Regions from separate parts of the Lysinibacillus sp. K60 genome, predicted to be linked through region 3. Evidence: predicted binding sites of a transcription regulator. Region 3 holds the regulator's gene; each other region holds the start of a gene.
The links. Region 3 encodes LexA, which represses DNA repair genes until DNA is damaged. Its sites were predicted from a motif close to CGAACATATGTTCG; they were not measured.
Positions count from the first base shown of each region.

Region 1: a site for LexA is predicted at 6,545-6,558, ahead of HCH28_RS18680 (Y-family DNA polymerase). Genes of this name have one in related genera too.
Region 2: a site for LexA is predicted at 7,604-7,617, ahead of ruvA (Holliday junction branch migration protein RuvA). Genes of this name have one in related genera too.

Region 1 is NZ_JAASJR010000009.1:122,851-133,541, reverse strand. Features, by position in the region: gene HCH28_RS18685 (leucine-rich repeat protein) at 1-6,108, opposite strand, end outside; gene HCH28_RS18680 (Y-family DNA polymerase) at 6,621-7,880, shown strand; gene HCH28_RS18675 (hypothetical protein) at 7,893-8,075, shown strand; gene HCH28_RS18670 (YhjD family protein) at 8,065-8,424, shown strand; gene HCH28_RS18665 (hypothetical protein) at 8,490-9,068, opposite strand; gene HCH28_RS18660 (hypothetical protein) at 9,085-9,600, opposite strand; gene HCH28_RS18655 (hypothetical protein) at 9,609-9,941, opposite strand; gene HCH28_RS18650 (hypothetical protein) at 10,111-10,500, opposite strand; gene HCH28_RS18645 (hypothetical protein) at 10,504-10,691, opposite strand, start outside.
Region 2 is NZ_JAASJR010000002.1:65,006-75,696, forward strand. Features, by position in the region: gene rplU (50S ribosomal protein L21) at 1-188, shown strand, start outside; gene HCH28_RS04090 (ribosomal-processing cysteine protease Prp) at 205-561, shown strand; gene rpmA (50S ribosomal protein L27) at 558-857, shown strand; gene HCH28_RS04100 (Spo0B domain-containing protein) at 1,037-1,564, shown strand; gene obgE (GTPase ObgE) at 1,570-2,859, shown strand; gene HCH28_RS04110 (ACT domain-containing protein) at 2,884-3,339, shown strand; gene pheA (prephenate dehydratase) at 3,505-4,383, shown strand; gene HCH28_RS04120 (thiol-disulfide oxidoreductase DCC family protein) at 4,408-4,800, shown strand; gene HCH28_RS04125 (transcription repressor NadR) at 4,932-5,465, opposite strand; gene HCH28_RS25300 (LysM peptidoglycan-binding domain-containing protein) at 5,607-6,680, shown strand; gene HCH28_RS04135 (phosphotransferase) at 6,715-7,548, shown strand; gene ruvA (Holliday junction branch migration protein RuvA) at 7,660-8,280, shown strand; gene ruvB (Holliday junction branch migration DNA helicase RuvB) at 8,299-9,303, shown strand; gene queA (tRNA preQ1(34) S-adenosylmethionine ribosyltransferase-isomerase QueA) at 9,321-10,361, shown strand; gene tgt (tRNA guanosine(34) transglycosylase Tgt) at 10,419-10,691, shown strand, end outside.
Region 3 is NZ_JAASJR010000003.1:37,690-48,380, reverse strand. Features, by position in the region: gene tkt (transketolase) at 1-1,867, opposite strand, end outside; gene HCH28_RS07525 (DUF896 domain-containing protein) at 1,994-2,227, opposite strand; gene HCH28_RS07520 (GNAT family N-acetyltransferase) at 2,415-2,948, shown strand; gene HCH28_RS24980 (hypothetical protein) at 2,950-3,090, shown strand; gene HCH28_RS07515 (DJ-1/PfpI family protein) at 3,111-3,482, shown strand; gene HCH28_RS07510 (helix-turn-helix transcriptional regulator) at 4,092-4,283, shown strand; gene def (peptide deformylase) at 4,276-4,851, shown strand; gene HCH28_RS07500 (YneB family resolvase-like protein) at 4,882-5,547, opposite strand; gene yneA (cell division suppressor protein YneA) at 5,544-5,858, opposite strand; gene lexA (transcriptional repressor LexA) at 6,027-6,644, shown strand; gene HCH28_RS07485 (gamma-glutamyl-gamma-aminobutyrate hydrolase family protein) at 6,752-7,474, opposite strand; gene HCH28_RS07480 (prepilin peptidase) at 7,508-8,260, opposite strand; gene HCH28_RS07475 (hypothetical protein) at 8,326-9,018, opposite strand; gene HCH28_RS07470 (PilN domain-containing protein) at 9,015-9,608, opposite strand; gene pilM (type IV pilus biogenesis protein PilM) at 9,608-10,582, opposite strand.

The DNA of each region.
Region 1 (10,691 bases), on a different contig from region 3:
ACGGCCTTGGAATTCATCTTTCTTCGGTCCATCCTCTAGTTTGTCCACTAAATCCTTAGCAGCATTGTAGTCGTCTCTATCAAGCGTTTCTTCAACCGTTTCTACCGCTTTCTCAGCACCGTTATTTACCTTGATTTCATCTAGCTTGTTTTGAAGTTCGTCCTTCTTGTCACTGTCAGGAAGTTCCTTTATTTTATTCTGAATGTCGTCCAAATCAGTAGAATTTGTGTTTTCGGCATTTTTCAGGTCTTCTTCAATCTCGCCGATTTTATCTAGGATTTTACCTATTTCATCTAACCGCTCTTGTAGCTCTTCTTTCTTAGAACCATCCTCAAGGTTATTTACTAGTTCCTTAGCTTTGTCATAATCATTTCTGTCAAGAGTACTTCCAGCGTTATCTACTGCTTTTTCCGCTTCCTCTTCGGCAGTCAATTTGTCTATTTTATCCTTAATAGCTTCTAAACGGTCTAAAAGTTCAACTTTCTTTGGATGTTCTTTTAGAGCATCTACTTGAGTTTTTACTCCATCATAGTTGTCTTTTGATAGAGATAGTTCTAAGTTAGATACTGCTTTTTCAGCATCGATTAAACGCTGTACCTCATCAAGTCGTTCAATAAATACTTCCTTAACATCCGAATCATCTAAAGCATCTACAAGGCCTCTTGCAGTATTTACATCTTCCTGGTCTAGTGAAGTTTCAGATTTTGATACTGCGTCCTCGACAGCCTTTAAGTTTGTTACCGTATCTAAGATAGATTGCAACTCATCTTTCTTAGGGTTAGATTCATTGATTTTATTGATTGCTTCTTGTGCTGTTTGAATGTTTTCAACTGTAGGAAAATCTTTAGCATTGTCTACTGCCTCTGTTGCATCAATTACTGCTTGTACTTGCTCTAGTCGGTCAAGTAGATCCTTCTTATGTGGGTTATCAGATGATAAAACATCTACCAACTGTTCCGCTGCCTCTTTGTCAGATATAGAATAAGAGACTTCTGCAGTAGCCACCCCATCCTTAGCAGAAATTGTTTTTGATACTTCATCTAAACGGTTTTGCAGTTCATCTTTCTTATTCTCGTTTACGATAGCATCTACTAATGGTTGAGCATTTTCTACTCCCGCTTTTTCAAGAGAACTTTCCGCATCCTCTACCGCCTTAGTTGCGTTGATTATGTTTTGTACGTCGTTTAGTCGAGAGATTAGGTTATCCTTAACTGTCCCATTTGGTAAAGCTTCAACTAATTGTTTGGCTTTATCGTGATCTACCTGTGTTAAATTCGTTTCTGCAGTTACTACAGCTTTTGAAGCATCACCAAGATTTTTCACCGCATCTAAACGGTTTTGTAACTCCGATTTCTTTTCACTTGCAGGTAATAAATCAATAGCATCTTGTGCTGCAGCAATATCCTCATCAGATGATGTAAATTCCGCTTGCTTTACTGCGTTTGAAGCATTGATGATATCCTGTACTAAATCAAGTCGAGACTGTAATGAATCTTTCTTATCACCGTGAGGAAGTGTATCTACAAGAGTTTGTGCTTTGTCCTTATCTTCTTGTACTAATGTTTCTTCAGATTTGGATACCGCCTGTTCCACCCCAATTAGGTGGATAAGATTATCTAAACGGTTTTGTAATTGAGTCTTAACTGTATGATCAGGTAAAGCTGCTACTTTTGTTTGCGCTTTGAGGATATCTTCTTCATTGCGTGTTGACTCTGCATTTTCAACATAATTTGTTGCATCAATGAATTCTTGTACTATTTCTAATCTGTCAGATAATTTTTTCTCTATCTGATCGTCACCAATTACATCAACAAGCTGCTGTGCTGAATCTTTATCCGCTTGTTTTAATGAGGCTTCTACATCGATAACAGCGTCTAGTGCTGGCGCATAACGTTCAAGTAATGATACTCCTTCGTTAAAGGATGTTTTTCCTGTTACCCAGTCAGGTAATGCGTTGATAGTATCCTTAATATCTTGAATTGCTGTTGCTAATTCAGATGGGATAGCGATACTCTTAGCATTTTCTATACGTGTTTGTATATTTGCTAAAGAGTCAATATAAGTCAACCAAGTTTCATAGTTGGCTACTGTTGGAACTGTTACTTCACCACCGTTAAATGTAGAAATATAGTCAGTTACGATTTCCTTTAATGACTCAATGTTTTCGGATGATACACCTGATACTCCTGCCCAAGCAAAATCGTCTGTAGTAGCGGTTGTGTAGTTATCTAATAACCACTTTAACTTGATTGCTTGTACATCCACCTCTAATGTTTTCGAGATAGTTTCGTTACCAGCTGCGTCAATTGCACGTGCTTTGATAATGCCGTTTTCGGTTAAAACGATAGGAGCGGTGTACTGCGTCCATGATACATTACCAATCTGATATTCCTTTGTAACCGCATCAGTTGGATAGTCTACTATTACAGTAATAGCTTTATTGCCAGAATCGTCAACCGCCACAGAAAGAGTAGGTTCTACAGGTGGAATATTATCTAATTTTAGTGCGTTACTTGTTGTGAAGAGTGTGTCATTACCCCACACTACTTTTGTGTGTAAGTAGTAAGTTCCGTCTTCGAAAGAGTCATCTAGTAACGCTGTTACACCTTCATTAGGCACTGAAACCCAATCAGCACTTTGTACATCCTCTGCATTTGCTTCTTTACTGAATGCGTAGTTAATAGCATCACTAGGGTTGCCTGCTGTAGGTGTAATTGTTAAAGAGTGAGACTTCTTCACTTGATCTGAATAGCCAACAAGTGCGTAGAAGTTGTTGTAGCTGTATCCTTTATCTGTAATGTACGATTCAAATATAGTGCCTTGTAACCCATAATACTTGGCCGAAGGAGTGTTAAATGCTTCTTCGCCAATAGTTTTTGATTGGTCCTTCCCTTTATACCCTACATACGAAAGCGGATTTTGATTAAATGCCCTATTATCAATCGTTTCTACTGTTGTAGGAATTACTAAATTTGTGATACTGTTTGCAGAAAATGCATCAGTACCAATAGTAATTAAGCCATTATTCAACTTCACCGTTGATAATAGATTCGACTGGAGTGCTCTTGCTCCTATTTTTGTAACAGTGTTAGGTACAACAAAAGACGTCAGTTTATTACCATTTAAGGCATCCACACCTATTTCATTGATGTCTCCTTGGATATCGATTGAAGTTAATCTGTTTCCAAGAAATACCCCATCTTGAAGTGAAGTAATGCCTGCAGGTACTACTACAGTAGTTAATTTGTTTCCAGTAAATGCATACCCCTCTAGAGTTTTAAGGTTTTGCGGTAGAGTGATAGATTGAAGGTTGTTCTTATAGAATGCACTATTACCAATTGACGTCACTGTCTCAGGAATTACAACGCTGTTTAGCTTTACAGTTGATTGACCTTGAGCAACTTGTGTACTCTCACTAACAGGCTGGAATGCATTTGGTGCAATTCGTGTTACCTGTAACCCTTCTATAGTCTCAGGAATTATAATGTCTACTTCAGAACCCCAGTACCCCTGAATACTGATTGAGTTATCTATTGTTGAATAAATAAATGATGGGTCAAATGTCTTCACTGTTTTGTTCCCTGTTTGGTCTTCAACATAAATAGTGTAAGGTGTCCCCTCAGTTACAGTGAACTCGTGATTTGTGTTCGATGATATGTCAGTAATTTGACCATTGTTTAAACCACTTGTGAAGAAGCTAACTGGTAGGTTCTTACCCTTAGCATACTTTACAGTTTTTAGGTTAGATTTATTGAAAATCGGTTTTACTACAGCTGATGTTTTATCCTCATTTACTGTGTAAGGGGTTTTCACCTCTAAATCTACTGTATCAAATACAATAGGAGTTATTGAATCGTTTATTACTTTAACAGGTGAGTTTGAGCCGACTTTTACATCTGAAGTAGTTCTCACATGTAGAAAATAGTTTCCGTCAGGCTTACCCATTAGTGACACCATACCATCATACATAGGAGCATCTATTACCCCTGCATATTGGAAACTTTCATTACCCTTTAGTGTTTCTGAGTCCGTTACGGTATAGCGTATATTTGTAAAATTAGCAGATATATCAGCACCTAAGGAATCTCTAGATAAAGACAACATATAGATCTCTTTAGCATGCTCAGATTTCTTGACAGTTAATTTTGGTGGTGCATTGTATACTGTGTAAGACGGTTCATAAGAACTTTCAATATAAGTTTTAAAATTACCAGTGTTACCAAAGAACTGTGGCGTAACATTTGCAGGTTTACCAAAAATGTTTGATCCGAGTATTTCTGTACCACTATTGTCGTATAGTACAGTCGCAAGGTTTTTACTCCCTAAGAATGCTCTTGCCCCAATAGTTTCTACACTTCTAGGGATATACAGACTACTTAAGTTGTTTTCAAAGAAAGCCTGCTCACCAATTATAGTTAAACTCCTCGGTAATGCTATTGTTGTAATTGGACTTCCTGCAAAAGCCATAGTTTCAATTGTGTGCAACGTAGAGTCAGGACTGAAATTGATTGTAGTTAACCTGTTACGGAAAAATGCTTCCCTTTCAATTGTTTTTACAGTAGAAGGGATAGTTATAGATGTTAAGTAGTTACTCTCAAAAGCATTTGCCATTATTTGCTCGATACCCTCGGGAATAACAACTGTCTTTAAATCGTTCTTGGCAAATGATTCAGGCGCTATACTCTTCAAGTTTTTTGGTATAGTTACTGTCTCTAGATTATTAAATGCAAATGCTCCTTCATTTATTGTAGTGACTGAGTTAGGAATTGCTATAGACTTTAAAGCGTTACTATTGAAAGCTTCATAATCTATGATCGTAACGCTGTTTGGTATATTTATAGACTCCAAAATATTCATGTTGAATATACCCTGTTTTAGGTGTGTGATACCACTAGGTAGTTTTGCAGTTGCTATACTATTCGTAGAAAACGCATACGTACCGATATCAGTAACTGAATCAGGGATATTAATACCAGTTAAGTGGTTGCTTCTAAATGCATTATCTCCGATTGTAGTTAACGTTGAAGGTAAACTTACTGTTTCTAAAGTACCCCCAGAAAATGCGTCAAACTCTATCGTTTGTAACCCCTCGGGTAACACTAAATTTGTTAGCTTATGCCCCTCGAAAGCTGAGTAACCAATATTTTTTACAGTATTCGGTATAACAACGTTTGTTAACTCTAAATATTTAAATGCTCCTGCACCAATTTCTGTAACAGGTTTACCCTCGATTGTACTCGGAATCTCAATGGACTTTTCAGTACCCGTATAGCCAGTAATTTTTACTGTAGAACCCTGGACTACGTAACTGAAAGGAATTGCAGCAGTTAAAGATTCAAATATGAACCCTTGACTTTTTACTGCCGTCTCGAAAGATGTACCCGAATATCCCTTAAACACTGTGGGCGATGTAAAACCATAAATGCCTCGCCAATCCCCAAAGGTCGCATTTTTATTGCTACCTCTATAAATAATTTCTTTTAATCCTGAGTTTGCTGAAAATGCACCACTACCTACATTAGTTATATTTTCAGGTATCTCTACATTTACTAAACTGTTATACGCAAATGCGCTTTCGTCAATATTTGTGACACTACTAGGAATATCTACAGCTGTTAATTTGTTATCAAAAAAAGCAAAACGTCCTATGTCTGTCAAACCTTCATTAAGGCTAACACTTGTTATCTGATTACGCGCATATGCTTCCACACCAAGACTTTTAACATTGTTTGGAATATCAATCGTTGTTAATTTATTATAAAGAAAAGCTTGATCTTTAATAGTTGTAACAGTGGTTGGTATTTGCACAGATGTTAAAGCTAAATCCTTGAATGCTCCTGCACCTATACTTATAACAGGTTTTCCACCTATAGTAGTAGGGATTACTACATCCTTACGTACCCCAATATATTTTTTGATTTCAACACCACCTGAAACACTATTAACTGTAAAATCAGATTCAGGATTAGGTGTAGCTGCCTTTACATCTTGAATACCGGCTCCCATTGATACTCCAGCTACTAAAGCTCCTGCTGCTACAGCTGAAATGAATAGTTTTTCCTTTTTACTTGTTTGCACTTTCTTCTTACTTTCTTTTTCTTGTGACAAAAATATTCAGCTCCCTCTCTTTTCTTTATTGGACATTTTCAAAGGTTGAAAATAAAAAAAAGAAGCACCAAAATAAATGCACAATACGTGCACTTATTCGGTACTTCCGAATTTTGTTAATTCCGTTATGTTTTTTTGTATATTTGCTTCAAAAACCAATACTATAGAATCAAATATACAATTAGTATATAAAATATAATTATCCTAATCAAGAAAATTGTTGAAAATTAATTTAGATATAATCGTCTAAATCAACTGAATCTAATTCTATATAATGTTCCGATATCGTTTGGAATGATTTATGGCCAGTTTGTCTTGATATGATAGCTAGATCAGCTTTATTTCGGTGCATACTGGTAATTTGCGTTTTTCTAAGAGTATAAATTACATGAAATTCCCTCTTGCGAGACAGAACATTTGTGCGTAAAATAAAAAACAAACAAACGTTCTTATTTAAGTAACCCTAAAAAGTAAAACTGCTTGTTGAGTATTATGAAAAGGATGATATTTAAATGGATTACTCTTCTCTTCCCAATGGTGAAATAATGTGTATAGATATGAAGTGCTTTTACGCCAGCTGTGTTGCGATGTTACATGGGCTAGATATTTTAAAAACTCCAGTTGCAGTAGTCGCAAACTTTGACCAACCAGGCAGCATTGTGCTTGCTGCATCACCTTTGATGAGGGAGAAGTTCAAAGTCAAAACTAGCAGTCGGCGATTTGAAATCCCGAAGCATCCAGATATTAAACTTTTTGAACCAAAAATGTCTTTCTTCATAGATATGTCAATGGCAATCACCCGACTTATAGCAAAATATGTCCCATCAGATGCTATACATGTTTATAGCATTGATGAGAGTTTCGTTGACCTTTCTGGCATCAATACATTATGGGGATCTCCTGAAGAAGTGGCGAAAGAAATACAGAAAGCTATTTATGATCAATTCCGTATTCCATCAGCAGTTGGTATGGGACCAAATATGTTGTTGGCTAAACTAGCATTAGATCTTGAAGCTAAAAAAACTGGGTTTGCAAAGTGGACTTATAATGATGTTCCAACTAAATTATGGCCAGTTCGCCCCTTATCTGAAATGTGGGGAATAGGGCGACAAATGGAAGCAAAATTGAATGCTATGGGGATTCAAACAGTTGGCGGCTTGGCCAACTCTGATTTAAATGAATTGGAAAATAAATTTGGCATTATTGGGAATCAATTGTATTTCCACGCATGGGGTGTAGATCTTTCAACTTTAGGAGAACCGTTAGTTAAAAATAACGCCCTTAGTTTTGGAAAGGGCCAAATGCTAATGAAAGATTATCATACTAAAAATGACATAGCAGTTGTGGCCTTAGAAATGTGCGAGGATGTTATGAAACGTACTCGCGAAGCGGGTTATGTTGGCAGGACAATAAGTTTTGGTTTGTCTTATAGCAAAAATGCAATGACTAAAGGATTTCACAGATCTAAAACTATCGACATCCCAACTAATGAAACTTTAGTTATGTATAAAACTTGTATTGAATTACTCGATGAGTTTTTTGCTGGAGAGCCTGCTCGACAGTTGGCAGTAAGAATTTCTAACTTAGAACCTGCTCGCAGCATACAATTAGATCTATTTGATGAACATAAAGAGAAAAGACAAATTATTGGTCATACAATGGATGCAATAAGAAATAGATTTGGATCAGTTTCTTTATTAAGAGCCGTTTCATATACAAAGGCTGGAACAGCTATTAGTAGGAATTCATTAGTCGGAGGGCATTTGGCTTAAGGAGGAATTAAAGTGATTGATAGAAGTGCTGTTAAATGGAACTCAATGATGCTACCTGAACATTTACAATGTATTAAAGAATGGAGGCAAGAAGAGAAAATTAATAACAAAGCGTTAAACAGAACAGATGTATTTTATGATCAAGTAGAAAGTATCCCTTCTGCTTTTTCAGAGGACGAAATGTATGGTGAATAGTAGTCAGAGAGAAATGCTTCATAAATACCTTATTCTAGATTTTGCAATTAGATCGTTACAACGTGATTATAATTCATTTGAAAATCTAAAGATGAAAGCTGTGTTCCTCCCTTTAATTGATTCTCTATTGAAGACCTTAAGACAAGATTATTTTCATTATAAGAATAAATTAAAAGTACAAAAAATCAGAGTTGTATGTTGGTACAAAATAGACGAGTATTTTAGTGATATTCAAGTTGCTACAGCTGGAAATGATGAAATCTTCCGATATGCAAATCAAGCTATAAAAACAGAAGTAGAAAATTTAATTCAATTACAATTAAAAGAGTTGTGTCAGTTTGTTAATTGAACTGACACAACTCTAATTTTCAAATTCCCCCTCATATTTACTTCTTTTATTGATCAAATCCTGTATTAGTCACATCCCCCACCTCCAGAGTCGCCTGAATAACTGGAATCGTTAGATGACGAGTAATTACTTCCAAAGCTAGAATTCCCAGTATCAAATACAGAGCTTTCATCACATCGATTGTTATTATCCATACTCACTGATGAAGTAAATAGATGACTAGTTGTTGGACTCCATATATCATTACTTCCACCCTTTACTCTATCATTCTCTCTCTTATTAAATGCAATAGCAGCACTTCTTAGAGAGCTTTGAGAACCTGGGCTTTGAGTGCTTTTGACATTTTTACTTTCAGTATCCATTTTACTAAATTCATCTACAGCAGTTTTCATAACATTAGTTGATTGTAGATTCGTTATTTCCTCACTACTTTTACTAATATTCATTGAACTAACAATTTTACTAAAAGAGCTATTTTCAACATGTAAATCCTCATTATCTAACGCATTCAAAACAGAAGTCTCTTCTGAATAATCTTCAAATTGGCGTAATTTATATCCCCGATATGCTTTATAACCATGAAAAGCACTTAGAATTGTAATTAATCCTAAAACACTTACTCCAATTATTGTAACAATATTCATCTAATCACCCGCTTTTCTAGACTATCTCATTTTCATTAAATTTAATTTCTAAAGGATTGCTAGGACCACCTTTTATGAAGGGGAGATACTCTTGATTTATAGTATAAATACGATTACATAAAACAACTAAGTCATCATATCCATAACCGCTTCCATCAATAAACAATAATGAATTCATAGATTCATCTAAGAATTCAATACTTTTATAATATGAGTGGCTTTTTTGTTCATCTACAACATCCTGATCGATAAATGCAATATCACTAAAGTTCAGCTCAATTTCCTTAAATTTTGATTTATAAATTAAGCGGTCAAAGTAAACATCAATAGTATCTTTATAAGGCATTGGAACAAATTTCAGTAAAAAGAATGTTAAAAATATAATTACTGTAGAAACTAAATATCCTAGTTTTAAAAGAGATAACATGTAAATCTCTATTACAAATATAGATGCCTTCCACAGTAATAAAGTTCTAAACAACCAAACTTTCTTGCGACAAGGAATAGTAAAATATACTTTCGCTTTTTTCATAGTGGTACCTAGTGAACAGTCCTAACGAGTGATTGTAATTCACTCATAACGTTTAGACTCGTATGCAAATTAGGATTAAAAACTATTTTTCCAGCTGTTTCCCCTTTAGGTTGGAAATCCATTAACCCAATAATCATAAACTTTCTAGTGGATTTGCTTTTACTTTCTTCATATCTTAATCGTTCCTCGAAATCTTTATTTACTGGCCGTACAAGTTTTTCAATTAATTGATTGGATTGTTGTAGATTTTTTTCAGCAATTTGCTGCATCATTGGCAATATACCCACACTCTTTTTTGGAATAAGTTGAACACCAACCACTTTAAAAGCTCTTTTCTCCAATTAGTAATCCTCCTTAGAATAAAAAAAGAACCTCAAACGTTTAGTTTCCTAGACGTTAAAGGTTCTTCCTTCATATCGTTCGTAAATTTTTAATTATTTAAATTATATTACATATATTATATATTGTCTATAGTCTATTCTTTTAAGGCTATTTAGAACCTTTAGGGACTTATAGAACACTATTTAATTCAATTACTTCTACTGGAACTTGTTTTGGTTTAATATTTAACCAATCCATTATTATTTTAGGGTATTTCTGTTTATCTTCCTCTAACATAACATCAAATCCGCAAAATTCTAATATTTGACTGACACTCTTTTGATACTTTAAAGCGCTATGATCATGAACATGAGGGCATAGCCAAAGCTCTCTGCCAAGTTGATCACATAGTATTACTTGGTAAACTCTATCATTACCAAAAAAGTCATGCCAAAGTTCAAGTGAACCATTGCTTGTAGTTAATGACCAATCCTCACATTGCTTTGCCGCCGTGGGGACACATTCAGAAAATTCATATGCTTTTACAATTATCATAGTTCGATATTCATTATTGTCCATGGCTTATCTTCCATAAACAAGGTATCGTTTTCTTAATTCCTCTTTACCTTGTATACCTTTCTCATTCTCTAGCACAACTAACTTGATTCCAAGACCTTCACATACTTTTTCCGCTAAGTCAACACCGATATCATAGATAAGCTCCCTTTGACCTTGAAAAGTAAACTCCTTTTTCACTCCAAATAAATGGT
Region 2 (10,691 bases), on a different contig from region 3:
TAGGTGGCGAAAACGTTAAAGTTGGCGCTCCATTCGTAGAAGGCGCTACTGTAACAGCTAAAGTTGTTAAAGAAGGCCGTGCGAAAAAAATCGTTGTTTTCAAATTGAAAGCTAAAAAGAACTACCGTCGTAAACAAGGTCACCGTCAACCTTACACAAAATTAGTTGTTGAAGCAATCAACGCTTAATTGTGAGGTATAGAGAATGATACAAGTTACGATTCATCACGATGAAAATAGACATGTGTCAGCATTCGAATTTTCAGGACATGCTGGTTATGATGAATCTGGTAAGGATTTAGTATGTGCAGGAGCATCAACTATAGCGATTGGTACAGTTAATGCTATTTATGCATTATTACAAATTCAGCCAGAAATCGAACAAGCTGCTGAAGGTGGAGGCTATCTCAAGGTAGATTTACCATCAGACTTAGAGCCTGAAGTAGATGCAAAACTACAGTTAATTGTTCAAGTAATGACTGCCCAAGTGTATTCTATGGTGCAAAATTACGGACAATACATCCAAATCAACTACAACCAAGTAGGAGGTGGAACTCGATGAAATTATTATTAGCATTAGACCTTCAACTTTTTGCATCGAAAAAAGGGGTAGGTTCTACTAAAAACGGACGTGACTCTGAGTCTAAACGACTTGGTGCAAAACGTGCTGATGGCCAATTCGTAACTGGTGGTTCAATTCTTTACCGTCAACGCGGTACAAAAATTTACCCAGGTACAAACGTAGGTCGTGGTGGTGACGATACACTATTTGCTAAAGTTGATGGCGTTGTTAAATTCGAACGTTTAGGTCGCGATCGCAAACAAGTATCTGTTTATCCAACAACACAAGAAGCTTAATCTTTTATAAGATAACATAAAGCGGAGGACTGCATTTATTGCAGTCCTTTTTTTGGCTAAATTTCAAAAAAGCCAATTTTGGACGCAATGACACCAAGGTATAATTGATTAAAGAATTAAGGGAAAAATACAGCAAAACTTGTTATACTAGTAAGGATAACTTTATTGGAGTGAATGGGATGAACAATCAATCACTAACCATTAGTGAAGTATTACGTTTTGCAAATCATGATTATGTGAATCAACTGCAACTGATTCGCATGAATTTAGATTTAGGTAGAATCGAGGAATCGAAAAAACTTATTCAACATTATTCAGAACAATTACGAGTGTTTTCTATCCTCAATCGACTACAATTACCACAAACAATTGAATGGCTTCAAACAGCAGGATGGCGTTACCCATCATTAGCATGGAAGCTAAGCGGTGAGATAAAAAAGCCTGTGACCAATGATATTGATCAGGGAGTTGTAGATTATTTAAACAAAACAGTTATGCATGTTTATGATACATTAGATCCATTTACAGAGCAGATCCTAACGCTTGATGTACGTGTTGACGATCATACATTTGCCGTGACATTCACGCTAAATGGGTTATGGAGTGCTGATGCATTCACCGAAAAAGGTTTGAAACAATTCGACATTCAAACAATTGAGCAGACAAATACGCGCTGGCAATATGTCTTGAGTGCAAATAGGGAGTGAACTAAATGTTTGTCGATCACGTAAAGATTTATGTTAAAGGTGGCGACGGCGGAGATGGTATGGTTGCCTTTCGTCGAGAAAAATATGTACCGAACGGTGGTCCAGCTGGTGGAGATGGTGGACATGGCGGTAATGTCGTATTTGAAGTAGAGGAAGGCTTACGTACATTAATGGATTTCCGCTATAAACGTCATTTTAAAGCACCGCGTGGCGAGCATGGTATGAGTAAAGGCATGCACGGTAAAAATGCGGAAGATTTAATTGTTAAAGTTCCACCAGGTACAGTGGTTATGAATGAAGAAACAAATGCCGTTATTGCTGACTTAGTCGAGCATGGGCAACGAGCAGTTATTGCAAAAGCAGGACGCGGTGGACGTGGTAATTCTCGATTTGCTACTCCTGCCAACCCAGCGCCAGAACTTTCTGAAAAAGGTGAGCCAGGACAAGAATTAAATGTTATATTAGAGTTAAAAGTTTTAGCAGATGTAGGATTAGTTGGTTTCCCAAGTGTTGGTAAATCAACACTTTTATCTGTTGTTTCCGCGGCTAAGCCAAAAATCGGTGCTTATCATTTCACGACAATTGTACCGAATTTAGGCATGATTGAAACGGATGATCATCGAAGCTTTGCAATGGCAGATTTACCAGGGCTAATTGAAGGGGCTCATGAAGGGGTAGGATTAGGCCACCAATTTTTACGACATATTGAACGTACACGCGTTATTGTCCATGTGATTGATATGTCAGGGATGGAAGGTCGCGATCCATATGAAGATTATTTAACAATTAATGATGAGTTAAAACAATATAATCTTCGTTTAACAGAGCGTCCACAGATTATCGTAGCCAATAAAATGGATATGCCTGATGCAGAGGAAAACTTAACAGCATTCCGCCAAAAGGTAGGGGAAGACGTTCAAATTTTCCCGATTTCTGCTGTCTCACGTCAAGGGTTAAAAGAACTGTTGTTTGCTATTGCGGATCTCTTAGAAGTTACGCCTGAATTCCCACTGTATGATGAAGTTGAGGAACAATCAGACGCAACTGTCATGTACAAGCATGAGGCGAAAGGTGAAGATTTCGAAATCACTCGTGACGATGACGGTACATTTATTATTAGTGGCTATGCAATTGAGCGTTTATTTAAAATGACGGACTTTAGCCGTGAAGATGGTATACGTCGTTTTGCTCGTCAATTGCGTGCAATGGGTGTGGACGAGGCTCTGCGTGAACGTGGAGCACAGGATGGCGATACAGTACGCCTACAAGAGTTTGAATTTGAATTTGTCGATTAAGACATGAGTTTTAGGGGGAAGCGTATGAAGAATGTTGCGAATCAGCGATATTATTTAGTTCGTGAGGATGTTTTAACGGATGCAATGCAAAAAACTTTGGAGGCGAAACACTTACTGTCAAGTGGTTCAGTATCTTCCATTTGGGATGCGGTAAAGCAGGTGGATTTATCGCGAAGTGCGTTTTACAAATATCGTGATGCGGTTTTTCCTTTTCATTCAATTGTGCAGGAACGCATTTTAACAGTCTTTTTACAGCTTCAAGATAGAAAAGGAACACTTGCCAAGCTTTTAGAAACGGTGACAATTACACATTGTAATGTCTTAACGATTCATCAAACAATCCCTATTCAGGGACGTGCGAATGTTACATTGTCATTAGATGTAACAAGCATGACCTGTGATCTTGATGATCTTATCCAGCAATTAAAACGCTTAGATTTTGTGGAATCAGCGGAAGTGATTAGTTCTGGAGCATTATAAACACAGAGAGTGTTCAATCCTTTAATTTTTGACAAAATGACAAACATCGTGTTGAATAACCCCAATGGGTAAAGATACGATAACAAAGCTCAAATAAGGAGCTGTCCCAAGCGTTATTCATCACGAGGGACTGCTCCTTATTGTGCCATAAAGGAGGTAAATGCAATGACAAAGCAACAATGGGAAAATCGAATCGCCTATCTAGGACCAGAAGCATCATTTACATACTTAGCAACAAAAGCTACTTTTCCAAATGAGTGGCTTGTACCGTGTGCCACGATTCCAGAATGTATAGAGGCTGTTGCAGAGGGAAAGGTAGATTTAGCTGTCGTGCCGCTAGAAAATGCGCTAGAGGGCTCTGTATCATTAACATTAGATTACTTATTCCATGAGGCAACACTTTATGTAACTGGAGAGTTATTACTGAAAATTCAGCAGCATTTAATGGTCAATAAAGCGCAGAAGGATGATTGGCAGTCAATCGAAGGTGTTTTTTCTCATCCGCATGCACTAGCTCAATGTCATAAATATTTATTTTATCGTTTTAGTCATGTACCATTACATCAAACAACTTCAACTGCAGCAGCAGCGAAATATGTATCAGAGAATCCACAAGAGTGTATAGCGGCAGTTGGTAATGCAGCCGCAGCGGAAAAGTATGGTCTTGAAATAGTGGAGCAGAATATCCATGATTTTCATTTTAATCATACACGATTCTATGTACTATCTAAGCAAAATAAACGATTGCCACAAGAGCTATCAGATGGGCAAGCAAAAACAACATTTATGATTACCTTACCAACAGATCGTTCAGGTGCATTACATCAGGTGCTTTCTGTTTTTGCATGGCGTCAGCTAAATTTAAGTAAAATTGAATCACGTCCATTAAAAACAGGATTAGGTGATTATTTCTTTATGATTGATGTATTAGCAGATGAAAAGGAACCGATGATGCGTGGGGCAATGGAAGAATTAGCTGCGCTAGGTTGCAAAGTAAAATCTCTAGGTACCTATTTTACTTATGTAACATCAGACGAAGCATAGTAATGTGAAGGAGGAGGAAAGAAGATGGGGGGGATTATTTTATTCGATGGTGTCTGTAATTTTTGTGATAGCACTGTTCAATTTATCATCAAACATGATCAAGCGGGCTATTTTCAATTTGCATCGCTGCAAAGCGAGGTTGGTCAATCGCTCCTCACTCAATATCATATTCCAAAGAATATAGATAGTGTAATTCTTATTGAACAAGGGAAAGTGTCTGTTGAATCTACCGCTGCGTTAAACATTTGCCGTAAATTTGATGGATTGTGGCCTTGTTTCTATGCCTTCATCCTTGTACCACCATTTATTCGCAATGCATTATATCGATTATTTGCAAAGCAACGCTATCGTTTGTTTGGGAAAAAAAGTGAATGCTTATTGCCTACGCCCGAGCAACGACAAAGATTTCTATCCTGATAGGGAAATTGCCGCCTTTAAGGGAGCAATAGTTGCGGAGAGAAGAGAAATACCCGTGCTTACGACACAATACCTGCCTTAAAAACAGAAAGCACCGTTTGAAATTAATTTTCAGACGGTGCTTTTGCTATTCATTGATCTGTCACTAAGTAACCCTTTTTTTGTAAAGCTCGCTCAATTAATGTTAAAACTTCAACAGAGGGTGCTGTGATGACATGTAAATGAATGCCACCAGTGAGAGCAGATAAATAATTGGCCTGTGTTGCATTCACACGTTCGATAAATTGTTTCACTTCATGGCGGTTGGATACCATGATTGAGGCTGTCAGTTCACCATATATCGGATGTTCAACAATGACATTTTTGACGGTTCCGCCACAGTCTACAATCGTCATTAATTCATCTTCTGTCTGCTCTGATGTATGCAAGCAAGGGAATGTTCGTTCAACGGTTTGCTGTATTTGTTCTTGATGCATATAAAGATAGCCCTGGCTTGTAGCAATAATAGGCTCATTTCTTGCCTTTAATAAAGTCATATCATTGACGATTACTTGTCTAGAAACATTGGCGAACTTAGCTAAGTCTGTCCCAGTTATAGGTGCTTTATTTTTTTTTAATTGCGCTAATAGTTGCAGTCGGCGTTCTTCGCCTAACATTTTTTTCATAAGAGATCACCCCTGCTCGTAATAAAGGAATCCGTATTCCTTATGAATTAGTGTACCATGAAGCTTTTCTAACTTGCTGAAATTTTTGTATCCAAATGAAACATTGAACATATGATACGTAGAGAGGAAGGGAGGAAAAAATTGCGTATTCATATTGTTCAAAAGGGAGATACATTGTGGAAGATTGCGAAAGAGTACGGCATTTCGTTTGAAGATTTGAAGCGGCTCAATGTCCATCTTGCCAACCCAGATTATATTGTTCCAGGCATGGAAATTATATTGCCTGAAAAAATAAACAAAGAGCCGCATAGAGATTCACATAAAGAAATGCCGAAAAAGGAAACACAAGTGCATAAGGAGACACCAAAGGAAAGTCCTAAAAAAGAGGTACAGCGACCAATGCCACCACCACCGCCAATTGTACCGCCACCACCTATGCCAATGCCAGAACCACAAATGATACCGATACCAATACCGATGCCAATGCCAATGCAGATGCCACAACAGCCGATGTGGGTACCGCAGCCTGTGGAAATGAATTGGCACCAGCAATTGGTGATGCCACAAATGGAGCAAAATGTTACAATACCACCTGTACAAATACAGCCACCACCGCCGCCAGCACCTACACCGCCACCACCACCACCACCTGTAGCTAAACCGAAGCCAATGCCACAACCAGCACCACATCCACCAATGCATATCATGCCACAAATGCCTGCCGTACCACATTGTTCAAGTTGCCATCAGCCGATCTATCATCAGATGTGGTGGCCGATGCCAATGCAGCCGCAGGTCGAGCATTATACGATGCCACAGCAGCCAATGTCCTATGACATGCCAGATCATAAAGTTGGTGGAATGGAAGACTTTTTAGAGTCCACATCACCATTCTTCCATACGCAAGATCACCAAATGAAGCCACAAATGGATATGATGCCTGATATGAATATGGGGCAATCCTGTGGTTGTGGCACACAACCAATGATGATGCCTGATATGAACATGGGTCAATCCTGTGGTTGTGGCACACAACCAATGATGATGCCTGATATGAACATGGGTCAATCTTGTGGCTGTGGCACACAACCAATGATGATGCCAAATTGGCAAATGGACCCTTGTCATTGCCCGCCACCACCATGCCCATCAGCAACAGGTCCTTGGATGTCACCGCATTATTTCCCAGGCGGGATGACGCCTTATCGATGGTGAAAAAGCATATATTGTAGAAGAAGTAAAGCCAAATATTTGGAAATATAAGTATCGATCGAAAAATTATTTTGTCAAACGTGCAAAGCAAGTGGAAATTGCAGAGAAGGTAAGAACCATTCATCGCCAATTGGGACGTATGGAACCTTCTTTGATCCTACCATTAGTTCAGAGCGATGATGAGCAGTTAATTGTGCAAATGTGGCAAGAAGGAAGCCACGGTGCTAACTTTGCGCATAAAAAAGATCGTAAGGAATCTCTTAGACTATTAATCGCTTTACATGATACACATAAAAAGATTGCTTGGCAGCGCATGCCAGGCTTGCATACCTACTCACAGCTTTTAAAATGGCAAATGCGTCATATGCGTTTTAAAAGTAGAAGAAATGAGTTTCGAACATTTTTAACGAAAGAAGAAATTGATCAAATACTGCATTATAGTGATAAGTCATTACAATTGATTGCATTGGAAGATGCACCTGAAAAAGAGATTACGCTATTGCATGGGGATGTAGTTCATCATAATTTTTTATGGTGCTCCGATGGACAATTACGTTTAATTGATTTTGATTTAGCACACCTTGGTGAAGCGGATGACGAGTATATTTTATGGTTACATCGTGTGTTACCTGCTGTAGATTATGATCTTGGAAAGATTTTTGCAGAGTTACCTGAGCTGAAACGACTGGATAAAAGAAAGCTTCATCGCTTAAAATATCCGAATGAGTTATTACGAGAATGGCTGTTTGCTATAGATTTACCACTAGAGCAACAGCTAGTATTTTTAGATTATTTAGTACCGTTTACAAAACGAGCCCTCACCTATTGGCCAAAACTGTGGTACGATATTGATAGATTTGTCAAGAAATGACCGTCAACTGGCGGTCATTTTTGTCTGCGAACGGCGTTTCGACGCTACTTTTTGTCGAGCATTCGTTCGCTATATGCTATAATCGAAGACGATGATTGTGAGGGATTATAGATGTATGATTATTTAAAAGGACAAATTACTCGTATTACACCTGAATTTATTGTGCTGGAACAACAGGGGATTGGGTGGCAACTTAATACGCCCAATCCATTTGCTTTTCGAACATCTGCCCTTGAACAACAGATATATGTTCATTTGCATGTACGAGAGGATGCACAAGTTTTATATGGCTTCCCTAATCTAGATCAGCGTGAGTTATTCCGTAAGCTTATTTTAGTTTCAGGAATAGGACCAAAGGGCGCTTTAGCGATTTTAGCTACAGGTAATCCACAACAGGTTATTAGCGCAATTGAACGAGAGGATGAAGCGTTTTTAGTGAAATTCCCTGGAGTTGGTAAGAAAACAGCACGTCAAATGATCCTCGACTTGAAGGGCAAACTTGGTTCATTATTAGATACACTGGAGTTACCTAGTGCAGAAGATGAGTTACCTTTGTTTGGTGTGAATGCATATAAACACGAATTAGAAGAGGCCTTACTTGCCTTAATGGCACTTGGCTATTCTGAAAAAGAGCTAGAAAAAATTAAACCACAGCTAGAGGATAACGATAAACTTGAAACGACAGATGCCTTTATGAAACAAGCATTGCAACTACTGCTAAAATTAAAATAAGGAAAGGAGGAAAGGTGCATGTCTGAACGTATGATGGCAAGTGAAGCAGGCAGCTATGATGAGCAGTTTGAGTTATCTTTACGTCCTCAAAAATTAGCCCAGTATATTGGGCAACATAAAGTAAAGGAAAACTTACAAATATTCATTGAAGCGGCAAAGCTTCGCCAAGAAAGTTTAGATCATGTGTTGTTATATGGACCTCCAGGACTTGGTAAAACGACCCTAGCTGCTGTCATCGCAAATGAGATGAATGTTAACGTACGCATGACAAGTGGCCCTGCGATTGAGCGTCCAGGAGATTTGGCAGCTATTCTAAGTTCACTAGAGCCTGGAGACGTTTTATTTATTGATGAAATTCATCGCCTGCCCCGTGCTATTGAAGAAGTACTATATCCAGCAATGGAAGACTTCTGCTTAGATATTGTGGTAGGAAAAGGTCCTGAAGCACGTTCTGTACGACTTGATTTACCTCCCTTTACCCTTGTAGGTGCAACAACAAGAGCGGGTGCCCTATCTGCTCCTCTAAGAGATCGCTTTGGTGTGTTGCTGCGCCTAGAATATTATGATGACCAATCACTTGCTGAAATTGTTGTGAGAAGTGCACATTTATTTGAGGTAGAAATAGAGCAAGTAGCAGCAATGGAAATGGCGAGACGCTCACGTGGAACACCTCGAATTGCCAATCGTTTATTGAAACGAGTGCGAGATTATGCACAAGTGCTTGGAGATGGTATGATTACGGAGGGTCTTGCACAGCAAGCACTAGAGCTGTTACAAGTAGATCCTAGAGGGCTTGATCATATTGACCATAAACTTGTAACCAATATGATTGAGCGATTCCGAGGAGGCCCAGTAGGCTTAGATACTCTTGCTGCATCAATTGGTGAGGAACGGGTTACGATAGAAGATGTTTACGAGCCTTATTTGATGCAAATTGGCCTTATTCAACGTACCCCGAGAGGAAGAGTAGCGACTCATTTAGCCTACGAACATTTTGGATATGAGTATCCCCAACAAACATAAAGAAGGAAGTTATTTTCATGCGTGTAGAAGATTTTGATTTTGAATTACCAGAGGAGCTTATTGCCCAAACACCATTAGTCGATCGTACAGCGAGTCGATTAATGGTCGTGACACCGGGCTCAAATAAAGTGGAGCACCACCATTTTGCTCATGTATTAGACGAGCTACATGCTGGAGACTGTCTTGTACTAAATGATACAAGAGTTTTACCTGCTCGTTTAATGGGTGTAAAAGAAGAAACAGGTGCACATATAGAAGTATTGCTACTGAAGCAAATGGCTGGTACAGATGAGTGGGAAACACTTGTAAAACCAGCAAAGCGTGTAAAGGTAGGAACAGTCATCACATTTGGTGACGGTTTATTAACAGCTACATGTACAGGTGAGCTTGAACATGGCGGACGTACATTTGAATTTCAGTATGATGGTATTTTTTATGAAATTTTAGAGCAACTTGGTGAAATGCCGTTACCTCCCTATATTCGTGAAAAACTAGAGGATAAGGATCGTTATCAAACCGTTTATGCCAAAGAGCGTGGTTCTGCTGCAGCGCCTACAGCTGGGCTGCATTTTACAGAGGAGCTATTAGCTCAAGTGAAGGCTAAAGGCGTAGAGGTTGTCTTTATTACGCTACATGTAGGCCTTGGCACTTTCCGTCCCGTTAGTGTAGACTCGATTGAGAACCATGAAATGCATGCGGAATTCTATAGTGTTACAGAACAAGCAGCAGATACAATTAATCGCGTAAAGCGTAACGGTGGCAAGGTAATAGCTGTTGGGACAACCTCTACTCGTACATTAGAGACAATTGGTTCTAAATATGAGGGAGAAGTGCGAGCAGAACAAGGTTGGACGTCTATTTTCATCTATCCAGGCTACAATTTTACGGTGGTGGATGGGTTAATCACAAACTTCCATTTACCAAAATCAACACTAGTTATGCTTGTTAGTACGCTAGCCACTCGTGAGACCATTTTAAGTGCTTATCAGCAAGCTGTAGAAGAAAGATATCGCTTCTTTAGTTTTGGTGATGCAATGTTTATACGTCCCAAAAAATAATAGTGGATAAAATCGGAGTACTGTTTTTACTTCAGATAAGAAAGGATTATTTATTTTATGACACAACCAGCAATTCGATATGAACTACTTCATACATGTAAACAAACAGGAGCACGTCTTGGCATCGTTCATACACCACACGGCTCCTTTGAAACACCAGCATTTATGCCGGTGGGCACACAAGCAACGGTGAAGACCATGTCACCAGAAGAATTAAAAGAGATGAATGCCGGTATTATTCTGTCTAATACGTACCATTTATGGCTTCGTCCAGGTAATGATATTGTCAAAGAAGCAGGCGGACTTCATAAATTTATGAACTGGGATCGA
Region 3 (10,691 bases):
TATGCCAGCCGAATGATGCTCCCATTTCAATTGCAAGACGTTTTGTAACAGCTTTTGGTAGAACAGATTCTTTGTAAGCTGCGTCTTGTTTTTCGAAGCGATCCATAGATGGCATAGAAACAACTGCTACATCTATACCGTCTGCTTTTAATGCTTTTTGTGCTTCGACAGCAAGCGAAACCTCAGAGCCTGTTGCAATTAAAATAGCATCTGCCACTTCTTTTGTAGCTGGAGACACTGTGTAAGCACCCTTTGCTACGCCCTCACGTACTGTTTCAATAGAGGCGTCAAGAACAGGTAAGTTTTGACGAGATAATACAAGAACAGTTGGTGTTTTTTCTGCTGCTACTGCAAGCTCCCATGCAACTGCTGATTCATTTGCATCCGCAGGGCGAATAACAGATAGGTTTGGCATTGCACGTAATGATGCAAGGTGTTCGATTGGTTCATGTGTTGGACCATCTTCCCCTACTGCAATCGAATCATGTGTGAATACATATGTGACAGGAAGACCCATTAATGCAGATAGACGAATTGCTGGACGAACGTAATCAGAGAATACGAAGAATGTACCACCGAATACATTTAAACCACCGTGAAGAGCCATTCCGTTCATAGCAGCACCCATTGCAAATTCACGAACACCGAACCAGATGTTACGTCCAGCATAGTCGTCTGCTGAGAAATCTCCTGCACCCTTCATCGTTGTTTTATTGGAGCCAGCAAGGTCAGCTGAACCACCAAATAATGAAGGAGTTTTCTTCGCAATAGCATTAATTGCATCGCCTGAAGAAGAACGAGTTGCTACAGATTTACCTGCTTCATATACTGGTAACTCAGAAGCAAAGTCTTCTGGTAATTCACCATTCATCGCTTTCTCGAATTGAGCTGCTAACGCTGGGAATTCTTCTTTGTATGCAGCAAATTTTGCATTCCAAGCTTCCTCTGGCTGTGCGCCTTGCACTTCAGCAGCCGCATTAAATGTATCGTAAACTTCTGCAGGAATTTGGAATGGTTCATGTGCCCACTCATAGGCAGCCTTCGTTAAGACAACTTCATCTGTACCAAGAGGTGCACCGTGAGAATCTGCTTTACCAGATTTATTTGGAGAACCAAAACCAATCACTGTTTTCACTTCAATTAATGTTGGCTTGCCAGTAGATTTTTTGGCTTCTTCAATGGCTGCATTAATAGCATCTACATCTGTACCATCTGCCACTTTTAAATAATTCCAACCATAAGATTCAAAGCGTTTTTGAACGTTTTCTGAAAATGACTTTTCTAAGTCACCATCTAAAGAAATATCATTAGAATCGTAAAGCACGATTAATTTTTCAAGTTTTAAGTGACCAGCTAATGAAATCGCCTCTGCTGCAACACCTTCCATTAAGTCACCGTCGCCACATAACGCAAATGTGTAGTGGTCAACAATGTCATGACCTGGTTTATTGTAAGTAGCCGCTAGATGGCGCTCAGCCATTGCCATACCAACAGTCATAGCGATTCCTTGTCCAAGAGGACCAGTTGTTGCCTCTACCCCTACTGTATGACCATATTCAGGATGTCCTGGTGTTAATGAATCCCATTGGCGGAAGTTTTGAATTTCTTCCATTGGTAAACCATAGCCTCCAAGGTGAAGTAAGCTGTATAAAAGCATTGAACCATGGCCTGCTGACAGTACAAAACGATCACGGTTAAACCATTTTGGATTTGCTGGATTATGGCGTAATTGTTTTGTCCAAAGCGTATAAGCCATTGGCGCTGCTCCCATTGGTAAACCTGGGTGACCAGAATTTGCTTTTTCAATAGCATCGATTGACAAAGTTCGGATAGCATTAATTGCTAAAAGATCCGCGTGTTGAGTCATTATATTGTGACATCCTTTCTCGTCCTATATATTGTTCTTTTACAGTTTAGTCAACATTGCTTTAGAAAACAATGCTTTTGTTATACTATTTGCGTTTTCATACATACTTTATTGAATTGTGTCACATTAATTTAGAAATTTATTTTTTTGCGCTTGTTTTACCTTCTCAGGCGTTACATCATTTCCTTCTGCATCGACCACTTTAACGTTTTCAATCGTATCTCGCATCGTTGCTCTAAACGTATCTAAATACTCCTTGCGAAGCGCTGTGCGCTCCTTTGCTTCTTCCTCTGTTAATTGTCCGCTTTTCGCTTTAGCAGATAATTCATTAATTCGGTTAATTTTTTCCTTTGATAACATGGTTACACACCTTTCAGTACCTAGCTTAATGACCTCAGTATGCAAAGTATAGCATGGTTTCCCTTAAAATGCAGTTATACCAACCCTTAAAAACACTTCTTAGCCATTCTTTACATGACTTCCAGAAGTTAGAGGTGTATAACTAATAATAATAGGAAAAATTTGATAGATAATAGGAGGAGCTACCATGAACATCACAACACCTAGACTACTTATTCGAACATTTGAAGCCCAAGATTGGCAGGCTGTTTATAGCTATATGTCAGATAAAACAGTCATGCACTATATGCCAGAGGGTGTGTTGAATGAAGATCAGGTTCAACATTTCATAACAGAGAATAGTAACGAGCAAGCAAAACATTTCGCCATTGTTTTACGTGAACAACAGCGAGTCATTGGTCATCTTGTTTTCCACAAATACTTTGGCGACCATACGTATGAAATTGGATGGGTTATGAATCCTGCCTATCACAATCATGGTTATGCTTCTGAAGCTGCTCAGGCCCTATTAGATCACGGTTTTAATAAAATGAAACTTCATCGAATTATTGCCACATGCCAGCCAGAGAATATTGCTTCTTACCGAGTCATGGAGAAAATCGGGATGCGCCAAGAAGGATTTTTTAAAAAATGCATACCTCATGGAGAGACTTGGTGGGATGAATACTATTACGCTATTTTAGAGGAAGAATGGAACGATCTAAAGGTAAGAGGTGTATGAAATGAAGAAAACTGCGGTGTTATTATACCCACAATTTAGTGAATATGAATTGAGTGTTGCTTTGTCCATATTAATGCAAGGCGGTAAACCCATCATCACACTAGGATCGAATACCAAACCTATCAGAGAAGAGCTGGTTTAAATTGTATAGCTGATTTATCCGTGAATGAAATAGAGCTTGACGATATTGATAGTCTACTATTACCAGGCTGTATGGATATTTCTACATTACAACTTGAAGAGAGCTTACTAGATTTCATTCGTTATCTATCTGCAAAAGGAGGAATGATTGCCAGTATTTCTAGCTCCCCTTACCTCTTGGCAAAAGCAGGTGTCTTAAAAAACAAAAAATATACAGTAGGACTACCTTTTGATGGTATGAAACAGTTAGGGTGCTTTGAGCTTCACAACTATTCAGATGAACTAGTGGTACAAGATGGCAATATCATTACAGCAAGAGGAAGAGGTTTTATTCCTTTCGGTATTTGTTTTGGGCATGCATTAGAGCTAAATTTTGATGAAAATTGGTATTAAGTGAGGATTTAAAACCCAAATGTCCAATTAATCGGGCATTTCATGTTGTTGAAAAAAGATGATGTCATTAGTAGAATGAGACCTTTTAACAAGGCGAGCGGTGTTTTCCGTTCCGCCAGTGTCCTTTCGCAGCTTTACTCACTTACGTTCGCTCAAGGGTCTCATCTGTGACGCTGGCTCCTCTCCAATCAACCATTCTGCAAAATGTCTTTACTTCATACTAGCAGAGCAATCAAATAGTCCAATATCTGTATTCTTAGGGGGATGGGATTTTTATTTTCAATGTGGAAAAGTGATGCGTGTCCCCCCCTCTATAAAGAGTAGTGAACACCTTTACTTTATCTGAAAACATTTGCTAAAAAAGATAAATATTTATGGATTGGAGTGGAGGGCTACTTAACTCCCGTGGGATAGCGAAACAGGCGAAACTCTAAACGGAGCGGTAGCGGAGGAAGCGATTTAGTGCTCGCCAACAGGAAAGCAAGTAGCCTGCAACGGAAATCCATTTCTACCCTTTAATTGACTGTTTTGTTTTTCACTAAGAAATGTCCAATTAATTGGACATCCATTGTATATGTCTAATACTTTGGACAAAATGGAGGGATAATTCTGAAGAACATCATCAAAATTTTAAGAAAAAAATTAGGCATTACACAAGCTGCACTTGCAAAAGAATGTGGAGTTGTGAGACAGACGATTAATAGCATTGAAAATGATAAATATGATCCGACTCTTGAATTAGCTTTTAAGATTGCTAAGGTTCTTAATAGCCGTATTGATGAGGTGTTTATTTATGACTAAATTTCACCCAAATTATATGATTACAATGAAGGACTTCGTGAAAGAACACTCGGCAATTTTAAGAAAACAAACTCAAGAAGTGTCGATACCAGTGACCACTGAGGATCGAAATACCCTCCTAGCCATGCTACAATATCTGAAAAATAGCCAAAATCCAACGCTAGCAAAAAAATATAAGCTTCGCCCTGGAAGTGGACTCTCTGCTAATCAAATTGGCGTAGATAAACGAATGTTTGCTGTACTCTTTGATGACCAAGAAATGATGCTCTTTAACCCTAAAATAATAAGTCATTCCATCAATATGATTTATCTACCGGAGGGAGAAGGCTGTCTATCTGTAAATCGACCTGTTCCTGGTTTTGTACCGAGATATGAGAGAATTAAAGTCAAAGCTTATGACATCGATGGACATGAAATCATTGTACAGTTACAGGGCTATGGGGCCATCGTTGTACAGCATGAAATCGATCATTTAAATGGCATCATGTTTTATGATCGAATAAATAAAGAGCACCCTTTCCAACTGCCTAGTCATGTTATCATCGAAAGCTTTTCTTCCCTTCAGTAGTTTTTTACAGAAAAAAAATTAGCAGGAATATTATTTTCCTGCTAATCTTTCTTGGTGCTCTTGGAAACGACGATGTACAGTCGCCTTACTTACCTCAAAGCCTAACCCTCTAAGCGTTATAGAAATTTCTTCAAAGGTAAATCCACGTTTGCGTAGCTTCACAATTTCCTCTACAGGTAGATCTTTACGCTCCTGCCCCTGCGGATTACCTCGGTTCGATAAATTATTTTCTGGACGATAACCGTTTTCTACAGCACGTCGCATACCTCGTCGAATTTTAGCATTATGAATTCTACGCTGATATTCCTCTACAATCGCTAAAATTTCAAGCAGCATCGTATCCATTTCATTTAATTGGACTGGGCCTGCATCACGCATAGAAAAAACGTCAGTTGCTGACTTTTGTAATAAATGTAATACAGCCATCCTTGCATTGCCTCGTCCTAAACGAGTTTCATCTTGGACAAAAAGAGCATTAATGTTCTTATCTTTTATAAAATCAAGCATTTCTAGTAAGCCTTCACGTTCTACATCATAGCCACTATGTTGATCTTTGAACACGCCCTTCACCGCATAGCCTTGCTCTGTAGCATAGCGCAGCAACTCTTCCTGTTGGCGCTCTAATGAGGAGCTTTGTGTTTCTTTTTCGGTACTTACGCGACAATAGACAACAGCCGATAGTTGATTATTTATCATTGTTCATTTCTCGCAATTTCGATAGTATTGATGGGACTGGCTTGATCACTCACTACAGGAATAACTAGAGATTTTCCTGCTACAATTTTAATATCTGCTAGTTCATTTTCAGTTTTTACAAGCTTTATCCAATCATCAGTACTCATTTTACCACGATATTGCTCGGCTAACGACCACAAGCTATCCCCATGTTCGATTTGAATTTCTGCGTAACTAACTTTTCCTGGATCAGTAATGTAAAGGTATGCTGCAAATAATAAACAAGCTCCTATTAAAATTGAGATATGTGTGTTTTTCTTAAACCATGTCATAATCATTACCCCCTTTTTAAGAATGTTTGTTCGGAATGTATGTTCCCATAATAAAGCGAACAAACGTTTTTGTCAAACACTTTTCGAACCTATGTTTGCATACGTGTTCGCATTCTGTTATACTATCAAATAAGAAGAATGATTTTAGAAAAAAAGAGGTGAGCACTCATGAAAAAAGTTTCGAAAAGACAAGAGGACATTTTAGCTTTCATTAAGGAAGAGGTACGAGCTAAAGGATATCCACCATCAGTACGCGAAATTGGTGAAGCAGTTGGACTTGCTTCCAGTTCAACTGTTCATGGACATTTAGCTCGATTAGAACAAAAAGGCTTTATTCGTCGAGATCCAACAAAGCCACGCGCAATTGAAATTTTAGAGCCTGAAGAATCCATCCAAAAGCAACAGGTGATCCATGTTCCACTTGTCGGGAAGGTTACAGCTGGTTCTCCAATTACAGCAATTGAAAACATTGAAGAATACTTCCCATTACCCGATACGTACGGCACAAGTGAAGATCAATTGTTCATGCTAGAAATTATGGGAGAATCAATGATTGAAGCTGGGATTTTAGATGGAGATTTAGTCATTGTAAAACAAAAGGCAACAGCTAATAATGGGGATATTGTTGTAGCTATGACAGCTGAAGATGAAGCAACTGTAAAACGTTTCTTTAAAGAGAAAAACCATTTCCGTTTACAGCCTGAAAATTCTTCTATGGAACCTATTATTGTCGATCAAGTTTCTATTTTAGGACAAGTTGTAGGTCTTTACAGACGTGTACATTAACGATTAAAGCAGGTTTTGAGGATTATGTTCCTTCTAAGAGCATGTATCCTCTTTTTTACGCAAAAAAAGAATCCACATACGATTGGATTCTTTGTACAATGCCTCTTCTAAGCTTCCTTCTTAAATTTTAAGCTCGCTTCCACAAAGGCTGAAAATAGCTTTTGCGCACCCTCATCTCCTGCTATGGCTAGTTCCTCAGGATGCCACTGAACAGCCAAGCAAAATGGCATCTCCTCATGAACTACCGCTTCGATAATACCGTCGTTAGATTTTGCCGCTACTTTTAATTTTTCTGCTAAAACATTCACCGCTTGATGATGAAATGAATTCACTGCTATTTTCTCTTGTTCAACGATAGTCGCTAAAAGATTGTCAGCAATAACCTGAACAGAATGGGTAGCTACAGCTCGACCTGATTGCTGCATATGTTGAAGTAATTTAGTGCTAAAATGATCACTATCAATATCCTGATATAAAGTACCACCTAAAGCAACATTTAGTATTTGAATTCCTCGACAAATCCCGAAAATAGGCATCTTCCGTTGGAATGCGGCTTCAATTAATGCTAACTCAATCGTATCTCGCGCTGGATGAATTTTTCCAAGCTTTAATGAAGGCTCAGCCCCGAATAGAAATGGGTGCACATCATGACCACCAGATAATAATAATCCGTCTGTAAGGGCTAAAATCTGTGCTGCCTCTTCTTCTATCCCAATTGGAATAATCAATGGAATTCCACCAGCTTCAATGATGCTTTTGCTGTATGCCACATTTAATCGAGAGGATAAATCATCCTCAACAAAGGCTGTAATTCCAATAATCGGTTTCACTTGCTTCCCCCCACATTCCTGAAAATTGAACAATTACCAAAAGCTTATATACCAATTGATTAATAGATCGCCATAGAAATAAACAATAACTGCGGCCAATGCAATAGATGGCCCAAACGGAATGGGTGTTTTTCTCCCCTGTTTGTTTTTCGATAACATGGTAATCCCGACAACCATACCAATAACTGCAGCTAAAAATAGCGTTAACAGTGTATCAATCGTACCCAGAACGAGACCAATTAAAAAGAATAATTTAATATCGCCTCCACCCATGCCACCGTTTGATAGCACAGCAATGATATATAATATGCCAAAGCCAACCACAGCACCCACAAGAGAGTCCCACCACGGTGTTAATGGTGACAGCACTCGTCCAATAGCTAGCACAGGTAAAAAGAATACTAACACCTTATCAGGAATTAGCATATAGGCCAAATCTGACACAACGATAATAACTAATAAGGAGATAAAAAAGAACGCTACTATCAATTCTATGCCCCAGCCTAGCTGCCAATAAGCAAAGGCAAATAATACACCTGTCATTAATTCTATGACTGGGTAAACCCAAGAAATTTTATTGCCACACCCCCGACATTTTCCTCCTAAAAATACATAAGACAAAACTGGTACTAAATCAAGCGCCGTTAGTCGTCTCTGGCATTTCAGACAATGTGAAGGAGGATGTACAATCGACTCCTTCTGTGGTACACGTAAGCCAACTACATTATAAAAAGACCCAAAGACAAGTCCAAATAAAAAAATAAAGATCGTATAAGCCATTTCCAATTTCATGTCCTCCTAAACCAATAGGCGCCCATACAAATAAAGTATGGCGCGCCTATAAAATAAAGTTATTGTTGTTCTTCGTAATAGAACGTCGTCACTTGCACTGTTGCCTTTAACGTAAGATCCGCATCTTTCTCAAGCTGTGCCTGCTCTCCAGGCAATTTAAATTCAATCTTATCGGTTTTCATGACACGCTCTAATTGTTCAACCTCCTGTAAAAAGCTTTCAAGAGAATTAAAATCAAGCGCACCCACCTCTAATATAAAAGTAATAAGCTTTAAATTAGGTGGTAAAGAGTCCTCCGAAAGAGAGGCAGTCGGTGTAATACTCTCCTTGTTCTGCTGATCACCATTGACCTCTGCTTCAGCCTGCTCCAACATATTGAGGTCATTCGATACATCAGAAGGTGTCACAGTGCCGCCCTCACCTTGAACCGTTAAAGACAGTATACGAGTTCCTGTCACCTCTTCAATCTCAGCTAAATCAAGAATAATCTTTTCAACGGCTCTTGTGGCAGGTAGCTTTTGTCTTAAGGCTAATATATCGATAGTAGGCTGTCCCTGCTCCTTGTCTAATTGTGCTAGTTGTTCTTTGACATTAGCTAATTCTTGCTGCACCTGCAATACATTACTCTCTTTTTCATTCACTTCATTCAATTTTGGTGACAGCAAATAATAATACAGCGCAAATAAAATAGCAGCTATCAGCGCAAGTAACAAAATCATAGATGAATTTTTACTACTCGTTAATTTATTCATGAGCGTCGTCCTCCAGCTAAATACATAAAATCGATTGTCGCTGTGATAGACACTGAATATCGCGGTACTTCTTTAAATTTTTGTTGGGGTGTTAACTCCCTTTGTTCACCTAGCTCTATTTCAAAGTTTGAGACCGTGTTAATTTGAGCATCTGTAAAATAGCTACTCATTAAAAGTCGCTCAACATATTTCGATATATCTGTCATCGTTTCAAAATCCACTTCAATATTCACCGAGTTCTCTCCGAAAACATAGCTACGTAAATAGGAATGAGTTGGTAATAAAGTTTTTGTTTCATCAATTAACGGTGTTACAGGATAAGAAACGCTTTGAATAAAAGTCACAGACTCTTCCAACGAACCCTGATCGACACTTTGTCGTGCGTCTAGCTCCTGCTGCAATTGATCAAGCTGTGTTGTTAATGCCTGTTCCTCTGCAGTCAATCGTGACAAATCACCTTTTGATGTAAAAAATAAAAATAGTAAATAAGCTACAATAAGTCCAACAATGACAATCACCAAGCTATAAAAAAGCTTGGGAGAGGCTGCTCTTTTTTCAAGTTGTGGTAAGAGGTTTATATCTGGAACCATTAACGAACCTCCTTCAAAGCCAAGCCAAGCAACGTTGAAAATTCTCGCTTAAAGCGAGGAAACGATTTCTCAATTTTTTTCCCATCGACAACCCTCAGTGGTGGTTCTAAATTAGAAGCGAGTAAGTTCCCAATTGATTTCAATAGTGGGTTATCGCCAAGCATGATAATTTCATCCACTGTTTTTTCACCTTTATGTAAAGAAAACTTAAAGAAATTCATCATCCGATCAATCTCTAGAACCTGATCCATTACGACCATTTGATAATTCTCTGATTCGCCATTATAGATAAATTGATAGCTAGACTCATTCTCTTTCTTCCCCTGCCATTGCGTCATATCTACTTCAATGGTTTGATAGCGCAAAAACTCCACCTGGCCATTGGAAAAAATACTGATTGAGAGTTCATTAATCGACCATTCTGCTATTAAATATGTTTTATTAGGCATTAATAAGGACATGTGCTCTAATAAGCGTATATTACAAAGCGCACGAATATCGGCAGCTTCGGGTTCTAATGAAACATCTAACAGCATCCCTACAAGTTTCGTAATCTCTTCAGAAGGCGCAGCAAATAAGATAGCCTTGCCATCCTCGGCATCTGCATCATACACATCAATTAAAGGGTCTTGAAAAGGTAAATGAATGGAATGTCCCAATTCCATTTCAGCATATCCTCGTAATTCCTGAGGCTTTACATCTTTAGGGTGCTCAAAGTTTTTTAATAGAACCGTCGTATCAGGGACAAACATGCGAACAGCCTGTTTTTTCCCTGTCCATTTCATTACTTGCTCTTTAATCACCTCAAAAAGAGCTACCTCATCGATAATAGTTCCATTTTCAACGATTCCAGCTGCTAAAGGGTATTCATAGCCCTGCCACTGATTAGGCTCTGGTCCTTTCGCCACAATCGCACGCAGCACATAATCCTTCAGCTCAATCGAAACATGCGACTTTCTTTTTCTCTTAAACATGTGAAAAGACCTCCTTATCCTATTCAGTATAAATGATTTTTTCAATTAGTCATCCATTTCCCAGCCAGAAACGCAAATTTACTTGCGCTTCTGAGTGGGTTGGGAGGAC